Regions from separate parts of the Planococcus faecalis genome, predicted to be linked through region 4. Evidence: riboswitches for the same ligand, from Rfam matches in the RefSeq annotation. Region 4 holds a riboswitch; each other region holds the start of a gene.

Region 1 (3,184 bases), 1.3 Mb from region 4:
GTAGGAGATTGACCTGCTTTGCCTTGTTTTCTTTTGTTTAATACTTTGCGAATAATAGGATATGCTATAGGGCCATATTTGATTGCAGATTTCAGTAGTCTTCCAATTGCCATTTAAATCTCTCCATTCATAATCGTAGTGATTGTTGTTTTCCCGAGTTCTCTATGATGCAAACCTCTTACGTCAGTTGCGCATGTGCCAGCAAGATGTTTTTGTATGCGTGAACACTTGAAATCGTTACATATTCCGCATTGCCATGCCAGTCGTCACCACTTGGTCCAAATTCAATGGCACCTTCACCGCCGTTTACGGCTGCATAATAACGTGTGTCGGCTGCGCCGTGCTGACCAAACAAAACAGCTTGTTGTTGTGTAGTAGCTGTAATTGCTTTTTGCAAGCTTTGAATAAATGGATTGTCTTTTGTAGTTGTTAGAGGAGGTGTAGATCCCGAAGCTTTATAATCCATAGTAACGTTCAAAGTCTCAGCCAAGTCCACCAATTGTCGAACGATTTCTTCTTTTTGCTGTCCTGGCATAAAACGGATATCGTAAGACATTTCACAAACCTCAGGAACGACATTATAGCGTTCTCCTGCTTTGATGATGGGCAGATTGACAGAAGGTTGCTCGTAATATTCGGTGGATTCTTTTCGGAACGGTAAATCGGCGACGGCCAGATGGAATTTCATCGCAGATTCAATGGCGTTAATTCCTTCCCATGGACGACTACCATGAGCAGGTTTGCCTTTAAAAACCATATCCATTCTCAAAATCCCTTTAGATTGAAGTCCGACTTTTAATCCGGTAGGTTCTCCGCAAATGACAAAATCACCGTGGAATCCTTGTTCGACGAGCCACTTGGATGTATGGCGTCCGCCAATTTCTTCATCAGTGACAATATGTAACTGCACTTCGCGAGTTACGAGGGAACTGTCGAGTTCGACAAACGCCTGCATCATGGCTGCAACTCCGGCTTTCATGTCAGCAGCGCCTCGCCCATAAAGTCGATCTCCTTCTTCAACAGGTACAAATTGCTCTTTATGACCCGGAACTACATCAACGTGACCATTCCAGACAATCGTCTCTTCTCCTTGCCCTTTAACAGCTGTCAACATCAAGTAGCCTTTATTGTCATGAACCTTCACGGATTCTCCTTTGGTTTTTAGCCAATCGGCACAGAAAAGAAGAGCTTTGTTGGCACCCTCTTTGGTATCACTTTGAATCTTTATCAATTCTTTTAACAATTCAATCATCCTTTTGGCAAGCCTAATATCCCGGCTGCCTCCACCACCTTTCAAGTATCGTAACTATTCTCATCTTTACCCTATCACATCATCTTAAAACGATGTTGCATAAAAGAACAGCGTTGTGTACAATACAGGTGACTGTTAATATAGTTGTATACACCACAAGGGGAGCTTTTGCTGAGAGTGAACATTTGTTCTTACCCTTTGAACCTGTAAGTTAACACTTGCGCAGGGATGTGGATGGAAACCGGCTCTTACAACGACGCCAGGCTCTGTCCTGACGTCGTTTTTAATATGGTTTTATTCACGACCCTTCTGGTGATGTACACAACACCTAAGGAGGAAGTCATGAGAAATAAAAAAGTATTGTTGATGACAGAAATTGCAATTTTCGCGGCTCTTGGATTTGTGTTGGATTTCATTTCTTTCCGGATGCCACAAGGCGGCTCGGTCAGCTTGGTAATGATTCCAATTGTTTTAATTGCTTTTAGAAGAGGTGCAGGTGCCGGAATTCTAACTGGGATTTTAGTCGGGCTCCTGCAAATCGTTTCTGGATTTATCTCTGTCACCCCATTATCGTTTGGGTTTGTTGTCATGCAGGTCTTGCTGGATTATATTTTAGCGTATGGAGTTGTTGGGGTAGCAGGCATTATGCGTGCAAAGTATATGCAACATGCGCAAGCTAAGCAAACGGGTAAAATGATAACGGCTATAGTAGTGGGAGTGCTAATCGCTTCTGTGTTGCGCTACTTGGTCCATGTTATTACAGGTATTTTGTTCTTCGGCATGTTTGCTGAAGGCAATGTGATCATCTATTCGGTCATTTATAATGCAACTTACATGATACCGGTATTCTTGCTTGCTGCTTTTGTCTGTGCTGCACTTTTTGCGGCTGCACCGAAATTGGTAGATGCAGAAGCTTGAAATGGTAGAAGGCTGTCTTTTGACAGCCTTCTTTTCAATCTTTGGATTCAGGACTAGTTAGACCTGTAGAAGAGAATCCCTTTTAATTTTGTGGTATAATTCTTGAATAGAAAAGCTTGAAAGAAGGGTCATTGATGATAGCAACTAATGAAAAAGAGATTGAAATGTTAAAAAAAGCTGGCCAAATGGTGGCTGAAATTCGGGAAGCGATGAAAGCTGCCACAAAAGCTGGAGTCACGACAAAAGAAATCGACGAACTGGGCGGTCAATTATTTGAGGAGCTGGGTGGCGTTTCCGGTCCAAAATCAGAATATGATTTTCCTGGATATACATGTATCAGCGTCAACGAAGAAGTGGCTCATGGTATTCCAGGTAGCCGTGTCATCCAAGATGGAGATATTGTGAATATCGATGTTTCGGGGTCATATGAAGGATTCTTCTCTGATACAGGAATTTCATTTGTCGTAGGCGAAGGACATGCTGAAAAAGAAAAAATCTGTGAAGCAGCCGCTTCGGCATTTGACCGCGCGATGACGAAAGTCAAAGCCGGTGCAAAACTCAACCAAATTGGTAAGGCTGTTGAACGTGAAGCGAAAGAGCAAGGATTGTTCGTCATCAAAAACTTGACTGGACATGGCATTGGTAAATCACTTCACGAAGCGCCCCAACATATTTTAAATTATTACGATGCTTGGGAGACGACGATTTTAAAAGAAGGCATGGTACTTGCAGTAGAGCCCTTTATCTCTCAAAAAGCCGAGCACATTATCGAGTCAGGTGATGGCTGGACATTTATAACACCGGATCAATCATTGGTCGCGCAAATCGAACATACTGTATTGGTAACAAAAGGTGAACCGATTTTATTGACTAAACTAAACAGCTAACATAAAAAAGAGATTCGGTGGAATAGCCGAATCTCTTTTTTATGTTAGTTGAATGTGAATGCAAAAAATCTGCAGACAAGCTCGCTCTAATCGAGTCTCTCGCAGATTTATTGAGTAGGTGCCGTTC
Region 2 (3,184 bases), 1.3 Mb from region 4:
GTTTTGTACCACCTGACAACGACTGAATGACGGTTTTTCTTAGATAGGTCAGGTCCGTCAATTCTAAAACCGCGGTAATGCGAATGTCCATGTCTTCAAAAGGTGTATGCAAGTTTTCTAATGTAAACGCCAGTTCTTCTTCAACGGTAGGCATGCAAAACTGTGAATCAGGATCTTGAAAAACTGTTGCAACGCGGTGATTGATTTCTCCAGGGGCATAATCACTAGCTGGTTTTCCAAATAGGCGAATTTCACCGTCAATTGAGCCATCGCAGTTGTCAGGATACAAGCGATTTAGTATATACAAAAGCGTGCTTTTACCGCAACCACTGGGCCCAGAAATGACTAGCTTTTCGCCTCGACAAACCGAGAATGAAAGATTTTCTAAGGTTTTTTTAGAGTCTTCAGGAAAGTGAAACGACACTCTATTTAAAGAGAAAATCTCTTCAGGCATTGATATCACCTTTTTTCGTTCGAGCAATGGCGTAACCGCGGAGTGATCCGGTCGCAAGTAAAGCGTCTCCGATATACTTTCCACCAATACCCGCAATTATTGCCCCACTAAGAACGCGAATCGTAAACATTAACGCGACGAATGATGGATCCAGTGCTGCATAACCAGAAATGAAGTAGCCGTAAACAAAGCTGAAAACAGCTGATCCGATTCCTGCAAGCATAAGCACCAAAATAGTGAAATGCTTATAACCGGTTAATGCAAATGCCGCTTCAGCACCGAGCCCTTGAATAACACCAGATAAAATGAGACGCGGGCCGACAGCATTGCCAATTAGGACTTCAATTGCCGCAGCCATCGTTTCAGAAAGAAAGGCAGCACCCGGCTTGCGGATAATATACATGCAGATTATTGATACAATAAACCAAATACCGAACATCCATTCATAAGCAAGTGGTCCAATTATAGCTGCCCAAATATTCGCTGCGTGAACAAACAATAAATAGACGATGCCGAAAACGACCGCAAATAACGACATCAATACCACTTCTTTTAATTTCCACGACTTCAACATATTATGCACCTCCATGAGACGAACTATTGATGCTCATGGATATGGTCATGACCAAATGGCGATGTTTATCAGAGCGGGCATTGGTGAATGCTTCTTCATAAAAATCGAATACCTCATGAATATCGCCATGAATACCACTTGCGTAATGCATGGAATCGTTGAAAACGCCTTGATGTTTAGCGCGCTCGACTTCACGGTAAATTACTGTCATGTAATCTGGATTGTTCATCGGGTATAGCGCAAATTGTGAAGATACGTATTGTTGTGTATTGTCGGTATTTACTAGCACATCGTCTTTTTCTAAATAGACATCACCTGACGAATCACCAGGACAACCAATTGAAAAAGTGCCGGACAGTGCGACATGTTCGCCTGTCTTTGCCGTATGCAAGGCTAGAACTTTAGCGACATTAAAGACGTGAACTTGCTTGCCTCGTATTACTGTAGAGACGTCGTCCGTATGCATCCAAACGTTCGATGTGTCGGTATCGTTTAACGCCCTTTTAATTACTTTGATAAAATCGCCAGTCATCGGATGCAGTGAAAAGCGAAATCCGACGATGGGGTTTGTGCCGCATTGCAGTGAGTCCATGAATAATTCCTCCTTAAAAATGTGCACAAAAAAGACCGCATCCGTGAAGATGCAGCCATAGTCTACAAATAATTAATAAAAGAAATTATTTCAGAAATGCGCCGCACTTCCTCACGCAGGTATTATCCTGATCGAGTTTTGAGGGATCGAAGCTTGCGCTTGCATCTCAGCCAAAGTGGGCACCCCTAGTGCAGAAAACGGTATGCGGTTTTTGTGTTCGGGTTGTTCCCGATGAGTTTAGTGTAGAGGAAGTGACTGAGGAAGTAAAGAGGGGATTTGGAGACAGTAGAAGTGGCGAGAGGGGTTGAGAAAGAGAGACAGGTGAAAGTCGCTCCGATCGCTTTGGGCATGGCTCTCGCACTAAGTCAGAAAAGAACACCTGTCTCAGTGCTTCGCCGAGCCCGTGACCGCGCCTCGCTTGGTGAGTTGACAGTAGGGGAGAAGTAAAGTTAGTTTTTTGTGATTTCTCATGAGCTTATAGTTTGTAATAGCTTGCGAAAATCCTTCAAAGCTTTTACGAATGTTTTTTGCAAATGAAATATCGGGCAACATCATACGTAGCTTTTCGATAGGATAGTATTAGTAAAAATGAAAATCACAAGATTACTTTGCTTAATACTTGTATAAAATGGAAGAACTGCACTGTGAAATGGAATTGGAATAAGACAAGCATCATTCTTCTATATTCTCATGAAAAGCTTATGAAGATGGACCTCCCCAAAGTGGAGTTGGCCTCGTATTGGTTTAAAGAATGGACAGCTGAATTAAACGGGAAATAGCCAGCAAAGACTGGTGTTTGAATGTAACTTAAGTGCAGTTAAGTTACATTCAAATTGGTCAGGAAGTAACGAGTTGGAACTTTTAAAAAGGAGTTTAGTAGCTTGAGAGAATTTTTGCATGAGCAATCAAATCGATTACAAGACAAGAATAGTAGCTTTACACTAGTGCCAAACAAAGAGAATGAGCTAGAGCATCAATTAAGCTGCTTTTTTAATATCTGAATGTAACTTAATGTGAATTATGTTACATTCACTTTCTTTTCTATGGCTCTTCAATAAGTCGCCGGTAGCCAATGTTTTTTCAGTTCGTCAAACGTTCCTTCACCCTAAAAAATGATATACTTTAAAAAAAGAAATAAATAATTTTATTTTAAAGTTAGGGGTGAAACTAATGAGTGGTATTATGCCGAAAAAAAGAGCGTCTGAACACGGACTGAAGCCCGGAAAAAAAGCAAAAAGACGGGTACGTGTTTCGCAGCAACGACAATTGAGCATCCCCAAAGATTTTTACCTGGCTCTTGGACTCACCGATGAAGCCGTCATGGAATTTACGGGGACAGAGATCATCATCCGGCCTGCCACATTCGAAGAAGTCGATTTCTCTGCAGATATTTTACAAGACTTAATCGCTCAAGGTCTTTCTGGGCAAGAGTTGTTGCAAGAATTCAAGAAAATCAAAGCCCGCATTCCAAAAGCCCTGCAAGCATTGGAACAGGAAACGATGGCTCAGCCTGTCATCCAAGGAAGTTTAGACGACTATTTAGACGCTCTGGAGGATAATGAAG
Region 3 (3,184 bases), 1.2 Mb from region 4:
TACATTCGTTTCTTTAACGTCATTGCTATTCAATGTGTTGGGGATCTATCCCATTTTCCAATAGAACTTCAGCATTATCTCCATTTTCCTTACCCCAGAAACTTAATTGTTTGATAGCTGATTCAGTTACTTTATACTCGTAGACTATCATCGGCTCGTTATTAAAAATTACATGCAAAAATTTAATTTTCTTTATTTCGTAATCATCTGTATCGAAAATCTCCCAAGACTCGCCATTAAATGTATTAGTTAAGTGAGTATCTAATTGCTGAATAGCCTCGTTTGTTTGATTCTCCACTATAATCAGGCGGGTGGAGTAAAAAATGATTGAGCCTATTAAAATAAAACCTGCTGCTATTAAAATAAGGATTTTTAACGGTTTTCTCAAAAAAAGGGCTACTACACTTAGTAACGCCGTCACAACTAGAATAAAGCTTATTTCGATTATTGTGGTTGGCTGCATCTATTTCTCCTCATTCCAATTCTATTATTTAATTAAATATAACAGCTAAATTGTTTATTAGTTATAATAATTCGAAAACATAAACTCAAAAAAATTTTAGCGATCGAATGTAACTTAATCCTAATTAAGTTATATTCATTTCCTTGATTCTACTGGCTTTACGAGGAAATCATTCCGAACTAATTTCATAAGAAAAAATGATACATTCAGAATACTGTTCTGTAAGGTTTAAAACTTGAATCTCAAAAGATGTAGGTTTACATATCGCAGCTTATCGGAAAAAGAGAAGCTGCATCAAAAGCTTATCGTCGGAAATATGATGAGTTATTCTACTTGACGGTTGCAGCTTGACATAAAATTCTAAAGACTATACATTGTTGAAGACAACTTAAATATATTCACTAGGGGTGTTATTTAACTGAGATGAGTGTTTACTCAAACCCTTTGAACCTGAACTAGTTAACACTAGCGTAGGAAAGTGTAGGCTCTAATACATACTAGAAGACTGATGATGTCTTATTTTTACTATGTAGTTATCTGTATTTACGCAACTTTCCTATTAGGAAGGTTGCGTATTTTTTTGTTTTTCTATCATTTTATTATTTGAGTTTCAGCAAGATTAAAAATATAGGAGTGGATATGATGAGTAGAACAGTATTGGTAACAGGCAGTAGTAGAGGTTTAGGAGCTTCTATTGTAAAGGTATTGGCACAACAAGGATTTAAAGTAGTTATCAACTACTATAAAAGCGAAAGCGCTGCTGCTGAGCTCGTTTCTGAGATCGGTAAAGAGAATGCTATTGCAATTCGTGCAGATGTCACGAATCGTAAAGAAGTAGACGTATTGGTAAAGAAAGCGACGGAGTATTTTGGTCGAATAGATGTCGTAGTTAACAACGCATTAGTAGACTTTAAATTTGATCCAACCAAACAGAAGTCCTTTACAGAACTAACTTGGGATGATTATCAAAAACAGCTAAATGGTACGTTAAAGGCTGCATTCAATGTAGTTCAAAGTGTTATACCTCAATTTATTGAACGACAAAATGGAGGCATCATAAGTATTGGTACGAATTTATACCAGAATCCTGTCGTGCCTTACCACGAATATACAACAGCTAAGGCAGGGTTAATTGGTTTTACCCGTAATATCGCTTCCGAATTAGGACAATATGGTATAAGGGCGAATGTGGTTTCGGGTGGATTATTAAAAACGACGGATGCCAGTGCTGTTACAACGCCAGAAGTATTCGATTTCATCGCTCAATCGACGCCATTGAAAAAGGTGACGACACCTGAAGATGTAGCCAATATGGTCGCATATTTATGTTCAAAAAATGCGGATGGTATTACGGGTCAGAATTTCATAGTAGATGGCGGTTTGACAATGAATTAACAATTCAAATTGCCAAAGAAAATTTAAAAAAACGGAGATGCAAAACCGTTCATTATGATGTATTTTGAGGTGAAATAAATGGCGAAAACTAAAGGTAAACAACTTCACTTAGGTGTTTTGCTGTATGGATGTGGACATCATCAAGCTGCTTGGTTAATGCCTGACTCAAGCGTCGAGCGCATTGGTGATATTTCCTATTATCAATCCTTAGCACAGGTAGCTGAAAAAGGTTACTTTGATGCTGTGTTTTTTGCTGACAATCAATCATTTCCAGCTAACGATTCTAATGAAATGCCGGCATTTTGGTTTGATCCCATAGTCAATTTGACAGCAATTTCTCAAGTGACAAATCATGTGGGATTAGTCACAACCATTTCAAGTACTTTTTCTAATCCTTTCACAGCTTCACGACAGCTATTAAGTTTAGACCACATTACCAAAGGTCGTGTTGGTTGGAATCTTGTTACGTCAATGAGGGATTGGGAAGCACTAAATCATAGTATGGAAGAGTTACCTGCTCGTGATAAACGTTATGAGAAGGCTGATGAATTCGCTACTTTAATGAATAAGCTATTTCTATCATGGGATAGTAATGAGTTTCTTCATGATCGAGCAGAAAAACAGTTAATCAACCCTTTAAACATACAACCTGTCAATCATAAAGGTACCTATTTTAAAGTGGCAGGTCCTTCCACTACGCCAAAAAGTCCGCAAGGCAAACCAGTAGCCATGCAAGCTGGGGCCTCTAAACAAGGCATTGAGTTAGCTGCGAAATATGCGGATGCAGTCTACTCAGTGTCTTGGAATTTAAACCAAGCGAAAAAGTTCCGTGACAAATTGGCTGAACAAGCTAAAAGAAATGAAGACGGCAATCGACACATTAAAATATTCCCAGGCTTAGTAACGTATGTTGGCCGTACTCATGAAGAAGCGCTAGCCAAAAAAGCAGCATTGGATGAAAAATTACCTATTGAAACTGCTTTAAAACAATTGAGTCTCTTTATTCAACAAGATTGTTCTAGTTGGGAAATCGATAAAAAAGTACCTCAATTACCCCCGGTAGAAGAATTTACGGGTCCAGTTGGACGTTACGAAACAATACTGGAAATTATTAATGATACTCAACCTACAGTGAAAGAACTATTAGGATATCTCAATGCAGGCGGTGGTCATTTCACGCTGATTGGCACCCCAAAAGAAATCGTAGACCAGATGGCGGTCTGGCTTGAAGCGGGTATGGCAGATGGATTTAATCTCATGCCACCTACATTACCCGGTAGTTTAGAAGACTTCGTTGAACTAATTGTCCCTGAAATGCAAAAAAGA
Region 4 (3,184 bases):
CTCCAGGGAGACTCACGCTTTGACTAGCTAGTTCACCAGCAATCGCAAAATAGCGCAAAATAGCGCTCACTGTTTCTAACGGATTTTCAGAATCAACAGCAAGACCTGCAGCGACAACGCTACTCAGTAAGCAGCCTGTTCCTGTAATCGAAGCCATAATCGGACTTCCAAAAGGAATTTCATCAACACAGTCTCCGTCTGTCACACAATCTATTTTGCCCGTGACCGCTACAATCAAGCCCAACTGTTTCGCAGTAGACATAGCAAGCTCTTTAACGTCTAGAAGCCCCTCTCCGGCATCAACACCTTTAAACTGCCACTCTTTACCCACTACAGCTGCGAGCTCTCCTGCATTGCAGCGAAGAACGCTGACGTCAACTGTCTCTAAAATTTCTCGAACAGCATGGATTCGGAAGTTACTTGCTCCTGCTCCAACAGGATCTAAAACAACCGGGATGCCCAATTGGTTTGCCTTTTTTCCAGCGATTAGCATACTTTTCAGCGACTCCGCGTGTAAAGTTCCAATGTTTAATGACACTGCCTGTGCTAATCCAGCGAGTTCCTCTACTTCTTCAGGCGCTTCTCCCATGATTGGAGAAGCGCCTATTGCCAATAGACCATTCGCTTGAAAATTCGATACTACGTGGTTTGTGATGCAATGAACCAACGGATTTTTTTGTTTTATTTGTTGAAACATGTTAAACACCTACTTTTTTAGTTGGCTCTATAGACCAGGATTCTTGTCTCCAGGCTTGATCCCAAAAGTTCAATTCATAATAACTACTTTTGCGGAAATGGTCTTTTAATTCTTTACGGCGTGCTTCTGGCAAGTCTTCTGACAACTGATTCATCCGTTCAATTTGTTCGTTGACCAGTTCACCAAATTCTTCGGACCCGTAAGTCTCAATCCACCGGTCATAAATCGGATGATCCGGTTTTGCATGTTTCAATCGCTCACCAATTTCGTAATACAACCAGTAACAAGGCAATATGGCTGCTAATACATCTGCCAATTCCCCTGCAGATGCGCGGTACATATGAGATACGTACGCATATGCTGTAGGTGAAGGTTCGAATTGGGACCAGTCTTTTTCCGTAACACTTAACATTTTCATAAATGATTCATGTAACGATAGCTCGGCTATACTGGTATGTGTCGCATGAATTGCAAAGCGTTGCGTCGTTTCCATATCCTTCGCTTTAGACGCACCGAGTGCCTGAATTTTAGCAAAATGGGATAAGTAATAAGCGTCTTGCATGACATAAAAACGGAATATCTCGACTGGTAATGTCCCATCTTCAATTCCCTTTACAAACGGATGATCAAAACTTGCTTGCCATAAACTGTTACATTCTTTTCTCACTTCTGTACAAAATGTCATTTTCCTATCTCCTTTTCTGTATCTAGTTTCCGTGCCTAGCTCTGACAGGCACGGTCAATTTTCTTGCACAAAATAAAAACGCCGCTCCCAATAAAGGGAAGCGGCGTATGCAGTCGATAAGAAAATAGCAGACGTTCCGCCACTTCCCTCCGCTGGTATGATCCAGATCAGGTTCAAAGGGTCCGAGCTTATGCTCATCTCAGCCGATATCCGGCTCCCCTAGTGGTGTTTTTATTTATGTTTTCGACATCACTATATCATAGATTCTACTAATTCTATAGTCTTTATACAATTCTTTTTGCTGGTTTGGTATAGAACTACGTGTACTTCTAAATGGTGTTCTCCAAAAACATTAATTAATAAACACGTCAATGTCATTTTTATTTTTCTCTACTAATTTTTCTACTAACCTATTATAGTCTTCCCCAAATTCCTCCATCCATGTTAGATCATTAACGTTTCCTCCCCCTAGTTTCTCCTCAAGATACGTATTGATATAAGCATTTTGTTCATTAATTTTTTTACCATATTGCTTTTGGAATTCTTCGGGTGACATATCTAGTTTTTCAGCTTGAGCGATAGCATACGCACGCACTTGCTTTCCACCTTCATCTTTTGTATTCACTGGAGGAAGTTTTTCAAATTCTTCTGAGGTTGTTTTTCCTGTAAGATGTGGAGAAATATCAAGGTTCATTTCCTGTACCTCTTGTTTGATCAACTCTACAGCTATTGCTGAATCCAAGTAATCTAATGCGCTATCGTCAGGATATAAAAATCGTAAATCCCCTATTGTAATTTCATGATTATTTACAATAGCGGCTACTTCATCATCTTCGTGTGTTGAAAGGCCGCTACAACTAGCTAAGGTGACTGCTCCAAGCAAAATTACTGTACACAGAACTTTCTTCAATCCCCCACCTCCTTTCTTAACCCATTATTTATAAACTTTTGATTAAAAATAATCGATTGGATGAATTACTCGTGCTACTAAGATTCATACGTTCTTATTGTTCAGAAAGTTTCATTTACTAAAAAAGTATTTTTTGAAAGACCATTGTTTAAAATAGTTTGTTTTCAGCATAAAAAAACGTTCCTGAAAATCAGGAACGTTTTTGCTTATTAAACGGTTACTTCTTTTTTCTCTTTTTTGATTTGCTTGCTTCGTAACTGTCCACAAGCTGCATCGATATCGGCGCCTTGCTCGTGACGTACGCCACAGTTGATGCCTTTTTTCTTCAATGCGTCGTAGAAAGCACTAATGGCTTCCGGTGTACTTTGTTGATATTGATCGTGCTCATCAACTGAATTGTACGGGATCAAGTTCACGTATGACAAGTGACGCTTATCTTCTAGCAATTTCGCTAATTGATGCGCTTCTTCTACATGGTCATTGACGTCACGCAATAAAATATACTCAAACGTGATGCGACGGTTGGATTTCTCTAGGTAATAATCGATCGCAGCCATCAATTTCTCGATTGGATATGCTTTATTGATTTTCATAATACGCGTACGCAACTCATTAGTCGGTGCATGAATTGAAATTGCTAGGTTTACTTGTAAGCCTTCATCTGCATAATCGTAAATTTTTGGCACGATACCGCTTGTTGAAACGGTGATGTGTCGAGCTCCGATAGCCAAACCTTTTTGAGAATTAACGATGTTTAGGAAGCCCATCAAATTCGTATAGTTATCAAATGGTTCACCGATACCCATTACGACGATGTGACTCACACGTTCTTCTTTTTGCTGCGTGTCAAAATGCGCTTGCACTTGCATAATTTGCTCAACGATTTCGCCCG

What was found. A riboswitch is a leader RNA that binds a small molecule or an ion and turns the genes downstream of it on or off. The one in region 4 is predicted to bind thiamine pyrophosphate.
Region 1: another riboswitch for thiamine pyrophosphate. It lies ahead of thiT (energy-coupled thiamine transporter ThiT); the one in region 4 lies ahead of tenA (thiaminase II).
Region 2: another riboswitch for thiamine pyrophosphate. It lies ahead of AJGP001_RS09085 (YkoF family thiamine/hydroxymethylpyrimidine-binding protein); the one in region 4 lies ahead of tenA (thiaminase II).
Region 3: another riboswitch for thiamine pyrophosphate. It lies ahead of AJGP001_RS09780 (3-oxoacyl-ACP reductase); the one in region 4 lies ahead of tenA (thiaminase II).

The regions. Positions count from the first base shown of each region.
Region 1 is NZ_CP019401.1:978,271-981,454, forward strand. It holds gene AJGP001_RS17470 (hypothetical protein) at 1-113, opposite strand, end outside; gene AJGP001_RS04740 (M20 family metallopeptidase) at 179-1,252, opposite strand; TPP riboswitch at 1,401-1,498, shown strand; gene thiT (energy-coupled thiamine transporter ThiT) at 1,595-2,170, shown strand; gene map (type I methionyl aminopeptidase) at 2,305-3,057, shown strand; gene AJGP001_RS04755 (TspO/MBR family protein) at 3,165-3,184, opposite strand, start outside.
Region 2 is NZ_CP019401.1:1,824,470-1,827,653, reverse strand. It holds gene AJGP001_RS09095 (ABC transporter ATP-binding protein) at 1-454, opposite strand, end outside; gene AJGP001_RS09090 (ECF transporter S component) at 447-1,028, opposite strand; gene AJGP001_RS09085 (YkoF family thiamine/hydroxymethylpyrimidine-binding protein) at 1,030-1,620, opposite strand; TPP riboswitch at 1,712-1,817, opposite strand; gene AJGP001_RS09080 (hypothetical protein) at 2,791-3,184, shown strand, end outside.
Region 3 is NZ_CP019401.1:1,955,626-1,958,809, reverse strand. It holds gene AJGP001_RS09785 (hypothetical protein) at 26-463, opposite strand; TPP riboswitch at 857-957, shown strand; gene AJGP001_RS09780 (3-oxoacyl-ACP reductase) at 1,106-1,858, shown strand; gene AJGP001_RS09775 (LLM class flavin-dependent oxidoreductase) at 1,937-3,184, shown strand, end outside.
Region 4 is NZ_CP019401.1:3,131,187-3,134,370, forward strand. It holds gene thiM (hydroxyethylthiazole kinase) at 1-697, opposite strand, end outside; gene tenA (thiaminase II) at 699-1,382, opposite strand; TPP riboswitch at 1,510-1,613, opposite strand; gene AJGP001_RS15560 (hypothetical protein) at 1,735-2,292, opposite strand; gene rlmN (dual-specificity RNA methyltransferase RlmN) at 2,502-3,184, opposite strand, start outside.